4 regions of the Streptomyces sp. SudanB52_2052 genome follow, and region 4 is predicted to be linked to each of the others. Evidence: riboswitches for the same ligand, from Rfam matches in the RefSeq annotation. Region 4 holds a riboswitch; each other region holds the start of a gene.
The links. Region 4 has a riboswitch for cyclic di-AMP ahead of ACSUPV_RS10150 (M23 family metallopeptidase). Riboswitches for the same ligand answer to the same signal wherever they lie in the genome.
Positions count from the first base shown of each region.

Region 1: linked by a shared signal. The riboswitch ahead of ACSUPV_RS15720 (C40 family peptidase) and the one ahead of ACSUPV_RS10150 (M23 family metallopeptidase) in region 4 are both predicted to bind cyclic di-AMP.
Region 2: linked by a shared signal. The riboswitch ahead of ACSUPV_RS35035 (C40 family peptidase) and the one ahead of ACSUPV_RS10150 (M23 family metallopeptidase) in region 4 are both predicted to bind cyclic di-AMP.
Region 3: linked by a shared signal. The riboswitch ahead of ACSUPV_RS16625 (transglycosylase SLT domain-containing protein) and the one ahead of ACSUPV_RS10150 (M23 family metallopeptidase) in region 4 are both predicted to bind cyclic di-AMP.

Region 1 is NZ_OZ186796.1:3,594,445-3,596,635, forward strand. It holds gene pcrA (DNA helicase PcrA) at 1-906, opposite strand, end outside; cyclic di-AMP (ydaO/yuaA leader) riboswitch at 1,213-1,366, shown strand; gene ACSUPV_RS15720 (C40 family peptidase) at 1,375-2,191, shown strand, end outside.
Region 2 is NZ_OZ186796.1:7,785,795-7,787,985, reverse strand. It holds gene ACSUPV_RS35040 (hypothetical protein) at 1-276, shown strand, start outside; cyclic di-AMP (ydaO/yuaA leader) riboswitch at 645-825, shown strand; gene ACSUPV_RS35035 (C40 family peptidase) at 829-1,302, shown strand; gene ACSUPV_RS35030 (DUF6328 family protein) at 1,382-2,005, shown strand.
Region 3 is NZ_OZ186796.1:3,771,117-3,773,307, forward strand. It holds gene ACSUPV_RS16620 (polyprenyl synthetase family protein) at 1-440, opposite strand, end outside; cyclic di-AMP (ydaO/yuaA leader) riboswitch at 944-1,122, shown strand; gene ACSUPV_RS16625 (transglycosylase SLT domain-containing protein) at 1,126-1,890, shown strand; gene ACSUPV_RS16630 (Cof-type HAD-IIB family hydrolase) at 1,854-2,191, opposite strand, start outside.
Region 4 is NZ_OZ186796.1:2,335,375-2,337,565, reverse strand. It holds gene ACSUPV_RS10155 (M16 family metallopeptidase) at 1-736, shown strand, start outside; cyclic di-AMP (ydaO/yuaA leader) riboswitch at 927-1,091, shown strand; gene ACSUPV_RS10150 (M23 family metallopeptidase) at 1,105-1,893, shown strand; gene ACSUPV_RS10145 (GntR family transcriptional regulator) at 2,078-2,191, shown strand, end outside.

The DNA.
Region 1 (2,191 bases), 1.3 Mb from region 4:
GCCGACCAGCTCGCGGACCAGGGCGTACTGGGCGTGGTTGGTGTCCTGGTACTCGTCGACCAGTACGTGCCGGAAGCGGCGGCGGTAGTGCTCGGCGACGTCCGGGAAGGCGCGCAGCAGGTTGACCGTCGTCATGATCAGGTCGTCGAAGTCGAGGGCGTTCGCCTCGCGCAGCCTCGACTGGTACATCGCGTAGGCCTGGGCGAGGGTCTTCTCGAAGCCGTCGGTGGCCTGGGCGGCGAAGTCCTCCTCGTCGATCAGCTCGTTCTTCAGGTTGCTGATCTTGGCGCTGAAGGACTTGGGCGGGAAGCGCTTGGGATCGAGGTCCAGGTCGCGGCAGACCAGGGCCATCAGGCGCTTGGAGTCGGCGGCGTCGTAGATCGAGAACGAGGACGTGAAGCCGAGCTTCTTCGACTCGCGCCGCAGGATCCGCACGCACGCGCTGTGGAAGGTCATCACCCACATCGCGTTGGCGCGCGGGCCGACGAGCTGCTCGACGCGCTCCTTCATCTCGCCGGCGGCCTTGTTGGTGAAGGTGATCGCGAGGATCTGGCCCGGGTGCACGTCCCGCTCGGCGAGCAGGTGGGCGATGCGGTGCGTGAGCACACGGGTCTTGCCGGAGCCGGCGCCGGCCACGATGAGCAGCGGGGAGCCGGAGTGGACGACGGCGGCGCGCTGGTTGTCGTTCAGCCCCTCCAGGAGGGCGGCGGTGTCCACGGCCGGGCGCGGGGCGCCGTCGCGGTAGTAGGCGTCCCGGTCCGGCGGCGCGTCGAACTTCCCGCCGAACAGATCGTCCGGGATCGACTCCGGAGCGTGATCGTCCTCGGGCGGTGGCGGGGGCTCGTCCGCAGGGCCCCGCTGGGCCTGGAGGTCCGCCAGGAAGCTGTCGTCAAAGAGGCTGCTCATCGCTCTCCGAGTCTAGGGCGCCCCACTGACAGCCCGCCGCCGCCCTGAGAACATCGCCGAAACGGCCCCCCTGTCACCCTCCAGGAGCGCACGATCACAGCCCGCAGCGGAGCGGCAAAAGCGGATGACTCGTGACCAAACTCCATCATCCCATCACTCTCAGCAATGGTCTCGAGTGAGGTCACGAAAATGTATCGGGCATATCACCCATCAACCTTCACAGAGGCCACACGAGTTGGCTACCGTGCGGGCAGGCCGTACGACCCCCACCGGCGAACGTCGCCGGGCCGCGCGGCCTCCGCCGAGTCCGGTGCGCCGCCGAGCAGCCGGAGCCGGGGACCCACCGAGACCTTGGGGTGAATCGGCCCGACTCCCCTAGCGGAGCAGGCCGTAGGGCAACCCTTCCGAGATACCCGCCCGAACCCGACAGCTAACCCGGTAGGCGGAACATGGAAGGAGTCGCCTCCCTTGGCGTCGCACCGCAAGTCGCGTCCTACGGGTACGCGCGTGGCAGGCATACGGACCCCCGCCCTCGCAACGGCGGCCCTCACCTCCGTGGCCCTGCTGTCCCAGTCGGCCAACGCAGCCCCCGACGCCGACGACAAGCCCAGCCTGGAGGAAGTCGAGAAGAAGGTCGACGACCTGTACCGCCAGGCCGAGTCGGCGACCGACAAGTACAACGCGGCCAAGGAGAAGACCGCGAAGCAGCGCAAGCGCGTCGACACCCTCCTCGACGACGTCGCCCAGCGCACCCAGAAGCTCAACGAGGCGCGGGAGGAGCTGGGTTCCTTCGCCGCCGCCCAGTACCGCACCGGCGCCTCCGCCCCGGACACCGCGACGTTCCTGCTCGCGGACACCCCGCAGGACTACTTCGACCAGACCCAGCTGATGGACCGGATGACCGGCCGTCAGAAGGTCGCGGTCGACGACTACGTCACCCAGCAGTCCGAGACGATGAAGAAGCGTCAGGAGGCCACGGAGAGCCTCGCGACGCTCACCGAGTCCCAGGGCGACCTGAAGACCGCCAAGGCCACCGTCCAGCGGAAGCTCGCCGACGCGCGCGAGCTGCTCTCGCAGCTGACCGCCGAGGAGAAGGCGCGGCTCGCGGCGATCGAGAAGGAGAAGCAGGAGGAGGCCGCCCGCAAGGCCGCCGAGCTGGCCCGGGAGCAGGCCGAGCAGCAGCAGGCCCAGGAGGAGGCCGCCCAGCAGCAGGAGAGCGGCTCCTCGGCGTCGGGCTCCGGCACCTCCACCTCGACGGCCCCGGCCGACTCCTCGTACGCCACCA
Region 2 (2,191 bases), 5.5 Mb from region 4:
CTGACCCGCGCCGAGGCGGAGTTGATCGACCGTTACCTCGATGTCGTCGATCTGCTCGGCCGGATCAACCCGGCGCTGCACGGCGACACCTACCGCGGACTGCGCGCCGCCCAGGCCCTGGTCGGCAAGGCGACCGCGCTACGTGACGCGTTGGCCCTGATGCACCAGCGGGGCGAGACGGAACTGCACGCCGGCACGCTGGCCCGGGCGCTGCGAGTGCTGGACGGTGAGCGGCGCACGGCCAGGCTCACCCTGCCGCCCGAGTCCGTCAGTTGACGCGGATCCGACGGCCCGGACGTCCGCCCTGTCGACGGAGCGTCCGGGCCTGAGTCGAAACGGGCCGAACGACGTACCCCTGTTCGGAGTAGACGGGGATCCTTTTTTTGGGCCCCCACAGTTGCGCAACGCGCGTAGCCGTGGGGCGGAATGGGACATTCCATGCCTGGTCCGGCGGTCCGCGGAGCTGTCGACGGTGGCTCGAACACAGACGTGTCCACCCGAACGGGTGAGTGGTGAGTAACAACACAAATCCCCGGTTCGGTTGGGATTTCCGGACAACGATGAGTCAAGATCCCTGTCTGACGACAAGCCCCCGCCACAACGGCGGGGCGATCCGGGCGGACGCCGAGTCCTGCCGCCGCCCGGATGACCGGTCGACGGAAGTGGATCGGCAGGAGTGGAGGACCCAAGCACGACGGGTCGCCGGGACGGTCACGCCATGACCGGGCCCGAGCAGCCCTTGGGGTGAAGCCGCGTCAGCGGCCGGGCAACTTCGCCAGCCCGAATCCGACAGGTCATCCTTCACAGGCGGCTGACGAAGGGTTGCGCATGACTGCGCTCAATCGTGTCCCGTCGCTCATGGTCCGGGCCGGTACGGCCTCGGCCCTCACCATCGCCGCGGTGGGCGGCTCGATCGTGGCCCCCGGCTTCTCCTCGGAGGCCGCGGCAGCCACGCATGCGACGAAGGCACTCCAGATCGCGGCCTCGAAGAAGGGCTCGCCCTACAAGTACGGGGCCACCGGGCCGCACCGGTTCGACTGCTCCGGGCTGACGCTGTACTCGTTCAAGAAGGCCGGCAAGAAGCTCCCCCGCACGGCCGCCCAGCAGTACAACAAGACCCGTCACATCTCCGCCAAGAACCGCAAGGCGGGGGACCTGGTGTTCTTCCACTCGGGCAAGAGCGTGTACCACGTCGGTATCTACGCGGGTAAGAACAAGCTCTGGCACGCCCCGAAGACCGGGGACGTGGTGCGGCTGCAGAAGATCTGGACCAAGAGCGTCTGGTACGGGCGCGTGAAGTAAGCGCCCGGCGTGCGGCGGCGTCCTGACGCGCCGCCGCACGCCGGAGCGTGATACGGGCTCAGGTGGTTACCCGTCACCCATGGCCGAGCACCGTCCCTGCACCGCACGCAACGAGACGCCGCTGCAGCGCGCCGACCGCAACTTCGTCGAGCTGCTCCAGGAACTCCGCGTCACCCAGACGGGCGTACAGATCCTCTTCGCCTTCCTGCTGTCGCTCGCCTTCACCTCGCGCTTCGAGGACCTCGACACGGTCCAGCGCGTCACCTACGTCATCACGCTGCTGCTGGCGGTCCTGGCCGCGGCGCTGTTCACCGCGCCGGCCGCGCTGCACCGCTCGCTCTTCCAGCAGGGCGCCAAGCCGCGCATCGTGCAGGTCTCCTCGCGCCTGGCCACCACCGGCCTGGTGGTGCTCGTGTTCGCGTTCAGCGGTTCCGTCCTGCTGGTGGTCGATGTGACGACCGGCCGGGCCGGCGGCATCGCGGCGAGCGCGGCAACCTTCCTGGTCTGTGTCGGCCTGTGGGGGCTGCTCCCCCGGCTGGTCCGGCGAGCGGGCCTGCGCGACGAGCCCGCCGGGCCGGCGGAGGAGCCGGCGTCGCCCCGGTCTGTCCCCGTCAGGGTTCCGGCGCAGCTGCGGGACACCGTCAGGCAGCCGTCGACGCCGCCGGGAACGGCACGTCGGGAGACGTCGACGCGACGCCGGTGACACGGGCGGTGTCGGTCGGGGCGGGGCCGGGCCGGCCGGGCCGGGCCGGGCCGACGAGCGTCGGGGCGGCGAGCGTCGGACGGCGCGTCCAAGGCGACGAGCGTAGGGCGGCCCGTCCAAGCCGACGAGCATCGGGCTGCAGGCATCCGACCCGACGAGCGTAGGGCGGCGCGTCCGAGCCGACGA
Region 3 (2,191 bases), 1.4 Mb from region 4:
GCCTCGGCCTGCACCCGCACGGCCTCGGGCCCGAGGTCGGCCAGGATGTGCGAGGCACGGGCGAAGAGGAAGTCGCCGGTGAGGACCGCGACGGAGTTGCCCCAGCGGGCGTTCGCGCTCGCGACGCCGCGGCGCACGGCGGCCTCGTCCATCACGTCGTCGTGGTACAGCGTGGCGAGGTGGGTCAGCTCCACGACGACGGCCGAGGGCACGATCCCGGGTGCGTACCGGTCACCGAACTGGGCGGAGAGCATCACGAGCAGCGGCCGGAACCGCTTGCCGCCGGCCCGCACCAGGTGCTGGGCGGCCTCCGTGATGAAGGGCACCTCACTCTTGGTGGCCTCGAGCAAGCCTTCCTCGACAGCCGCCAACCCGGCCTGGACATCGGCTTCCAGAGCCTGGTCCCGCACGCTCAGCCCGAACGGCCCGACGTCGGTCACGAGGGGTCTCCTGTCTGCTGGTGTCTGCCGGTGATCACACGGATTGTCGATAGGTCGCTGCCATCACTCGAGTCAGCGTATCCGGTCACGTTTCGATCACCGCCAGCGCCCATGGTTACAGGCCGGGCGGTATCCGATCACGACCTCTATGTTTTCGATCAGCTCATAAGAGCAGACATTTATCGACTTTCCGGGAAGTTGCGGTCTATGCACGATTTGCCGTATTGATGAAGCAAATTCCCCTTGCGGGACATTGTGCTCCGGCTCGTGATCAGTGAGTTGAGTCACTTCACCCCGTCGACGGCCGTCTCCCGGCACCTGCTCGTACCTCCTTCCGCAACACGCCAGTTGAGGCTTGGCTCCAGCAAAGGATCAAGGGGTCCAAACACCCCTGACCAAGGTCGATCGGCGCAATGTGTGACTCCGGTGCTTGTTCCCGACATGTGCTCTCGCATACGTTCCGGGCCTGTCCGGCGGACGCCGAATCCTGCCGCCGCCCGGACTCCCCACACACACCGACTCACTCACGCAGGGCAGGAGCGGGGGACCCAGGTAAGTCGCCGGTCCACGACGTGGAACGGCTCGGGGTGAAGCCGCGCACGGCAGCACAGCGCCGTGCGCGGCCGGGCACCTCCCGGCCCGAACCCGACAGCTCACCTCGCAGGCGCCGGAGAGGAACATCGCCATGCCCGGACGAGGTAAGCACCGTCGGCCCAGAACCAGCCCGCTCACCCGAGGTGTCGTCGCCGTCGGCACCGGTGGAGCGGCCCTGACCCTCCCGCTGCTCGGCGCGACGCAGGCCGGCGCCGCCCAGCCGGCCCAGAGCGCCCCCGCCGCCCAGACCGCACCCCAGGCGGCCCAGCCCGCCAAGTCCCTCACGTACACCGTGACCAAGGGCGACACGCTCTACCGCATCGCGGACAAGTACGACGTATCGGGCGGCTGGAAGCAGCTCTACAAGGACAACCGCGCCGTCGTCGGCGACGACCCGCGGCTGATCCACCCGGGCCTGAAGCTGAAGGTGGCGACGACGAAGGCGGCCGCCAAGAAGAAGGCGACGCAGTCGTCCGCCCCGGCCAAGCCGGCCGGTGGCGTCGCCAAGGCCACCCCGGCCGCCGCGAAGACCTACGCGAACAACCTCGACGGCTGGATCCGCGAGGCGCTGGACATCATGGCCCAGAAGGGCATCCCTGGGTCGTACGACGGCATCTACCGCAACATCATGCGCGAGTCGTCCGGCAACCCCCAGGCGATCAACAACTGGGACTCCAACGCCGCCAAGGGCACGCCCTCCAAGGGCCTGCTCCAGGTCATCGACCCGACCTTCGCCGCCTACCACGTGCCCGGCACCCCCTACGACCCGTTCGACCCCGTCGCCAACATCACGGCGGCCTGCAACTACGCGGCCGACCGCTACGGCTCGATCGACAACGTCTTCGGCCCGTACTGAACCGCCCCGCCCAGCAGTCGCTCGAGGACGACGGCGATGCCGTCGTCCTCGTTCGACAGCGTGACCTCGTCGGCGACGGCCTTCAGTTCGGGATGGGCGTTGGCCATCGCGACGCCGTGGGCGGCCCAGTCGAACATCGGGATGTCGTTGGGCATGTCGCCGAAGGCGATGGTGTCCGCCGGCCGCAGCCCCAGGTGCTCGGCGGCCAGCGCCAGGCCCGTCGCCTTGGTGACCCCGCACGGCTGGAGCTCGACCGTGCCCGGCCCCGACATCGTCACCGTCGCCAGTGAGCCGACCACCG
Region 4 (2,191 bases):
CGGCATCGACCTCGACGCCCTGCTCGGCGACACCCTGGGCACGTGGACCGGGTCCTCGGCCGAGCCCCGCCCGGTGCCCCCGGTGACCGCCGACGACACCGGCCGCGTCGTCATCGTGGACCGCCCGGGCGCCGTCCAGACGCAGCTGCTGATCGGCCGCATCGGCCCCGACCGGCACGACCGCGTCTGGCCCGCGCAGGTGCTCGGCACGTACTGCCTCGGCGGCACCCTCACCTCGCGCCTGGACCGCGTCCTGCGCGAGGAGAAGGGCTACACGTACGGGGTGCGCTCGTTCGCGCAGGTCCTCAGGTCCGCCCCGGACGGCACCGGTGCCGCGATGCTCGCCATCAGCGGTTCCGTGGACACCCCCAACACCGGCCCCGCCCTCCAGGACCTCTGGACGGTGCTGCGCACCCTCGCCGCCGAGGGGCTCACCGACGCCGAGCGGGACGTCGCCGTGCAGAACCTGGTCGGCGTCGCGCCGCTGAAGTACGAGACGGCGGCGGCCGTCGCGAGCACCCTGGCCGACCAGGTCGAGCAGCACCTGCCCGACGACTACCAGGCCACGCTGTACCGGCAGCTCGCCGCGACCGGCACCGTGGAGGCCACCGCGGCGGCCGTCAGCGCCTTCCCGGTGGACCGTCTGGTGACCGTCCTCGTGGGTGACGCGGCGCAGATCAAGGGCCCGGTGGAGGCCCTCGGCATCGGCGAAGTCACGGTCGTCGCCGCCGAGTAGAGGCACGCGCGAGGAGCCCTGGTTGTCTTCCTAAGGCACCAGGGCTCCTTTATGCCCGAATTGGTACGGAGGTTGCCTGTCTGACCTGTGGGATGCGCTACAAAACGCCGGATCCGTTTGGGAATTGAAAGTGGCCCCGCTTAGCGTCGTCCGGGCTGTTCGTCAGGCAGTGCGCCGCACCCGCGGCACCGGACAGTCATCGCCGAGTCCCCGTACGGCGCGAGCCAGGGGAGCCGGGGACCCAGCCGCAGTCCCTGGGGTGAATCGGACGCCCGCGCGAGTCGCGAGGGGGTCCGTAGGAGACCTTCCTGCTCCGAACCCGTCAGCTAACCCGGTAGGCGAGAAGGAAGGAAAGGACCAGGCACTCCATGGCGTTCACCCGCGCCACCGGGAAGCATCGTCGTCCCAGCAGGATCCACCGCGGTACGGCCCGCGCGGCGGGGGTCGCGGCCCTCGCCACCACCGGCGTCATCGGCACCGTGGCCGCTCCGGCCGCCTTCGCCGCCGAACCCGCCCCCGAGCAGACCGGCCTCACCCCCGTCGTCACCATGGGCGACACCGTGGCCCAGCAGATCGACGCCCAGGCCGTCGCGCAGAAGCACGCGGCCGAGGAGGCCGCCGCCAAGAAGAAGGCCGAGGAGGCCGCCCGCGAGCGGGCCGCCGAAGCGGCCAAGAAGGCCAAGGAGGCGGCCGAGAAGGCCCGCGAGGCCAAGGAGCGCGCCGCCCGCGAGGCCGAGCGCAAGCGCCTCAACAGCTTCGTGTCACCGATCCCGGGTTCCTACGTCTCCACCGGCTACAAGGCCGGCGGCGCCGTCTGGTCCTCCGGCAGCCACACCGGCATCGACTTCCACGCCGCCAGCGGTACCGCCGTCCACTCGGTCGGCATGGGCACGGTCGTCGAGGCGGGCTGGGGCGGTGCCTACGGCAACCAGGTCGTGATCAAGATGAACGACGGCACGTACACCCAGTACGGCCACCTGTCGTCCATCGGCGTCTCGGTGGGGCAGCAGGTCACGCCCGGCCAGCAGATCGGCCTGTCCGGCGCCACCGGCAACGTCACCGGCGCGCACCTGCACTTCGAGGCCCGCACGAGCCCCGAGTACGGCTCGGACATCGACCCCCTCGCCTACCTCCGCTCGCACGGCGTGAACCTCTGACGGCACCCGCCCCGCTTCCCCGGCCCCGGCTCACCGAGCCGGGGCTTTCGGCGTTTACGGCGGTCGACTGTCCAAAAAATATCCATGGATTCCGGGCTGCCGTCGGAAATTCCGGCTCATTGCAATAGAGTCACGGACACGCGTCACTCGTCGACGTTTCACGGGGATTAAACGGAGGTCGGTCATGCGTATTCCCGCGCACTCGGTGTGCACGGCCATCCGGGACGACATCGTCGCGGGTGTCTACGAACGCGGCAGCCGGCTCACCGAGGAACTCCTCGCACGCCGCTACGGCGTC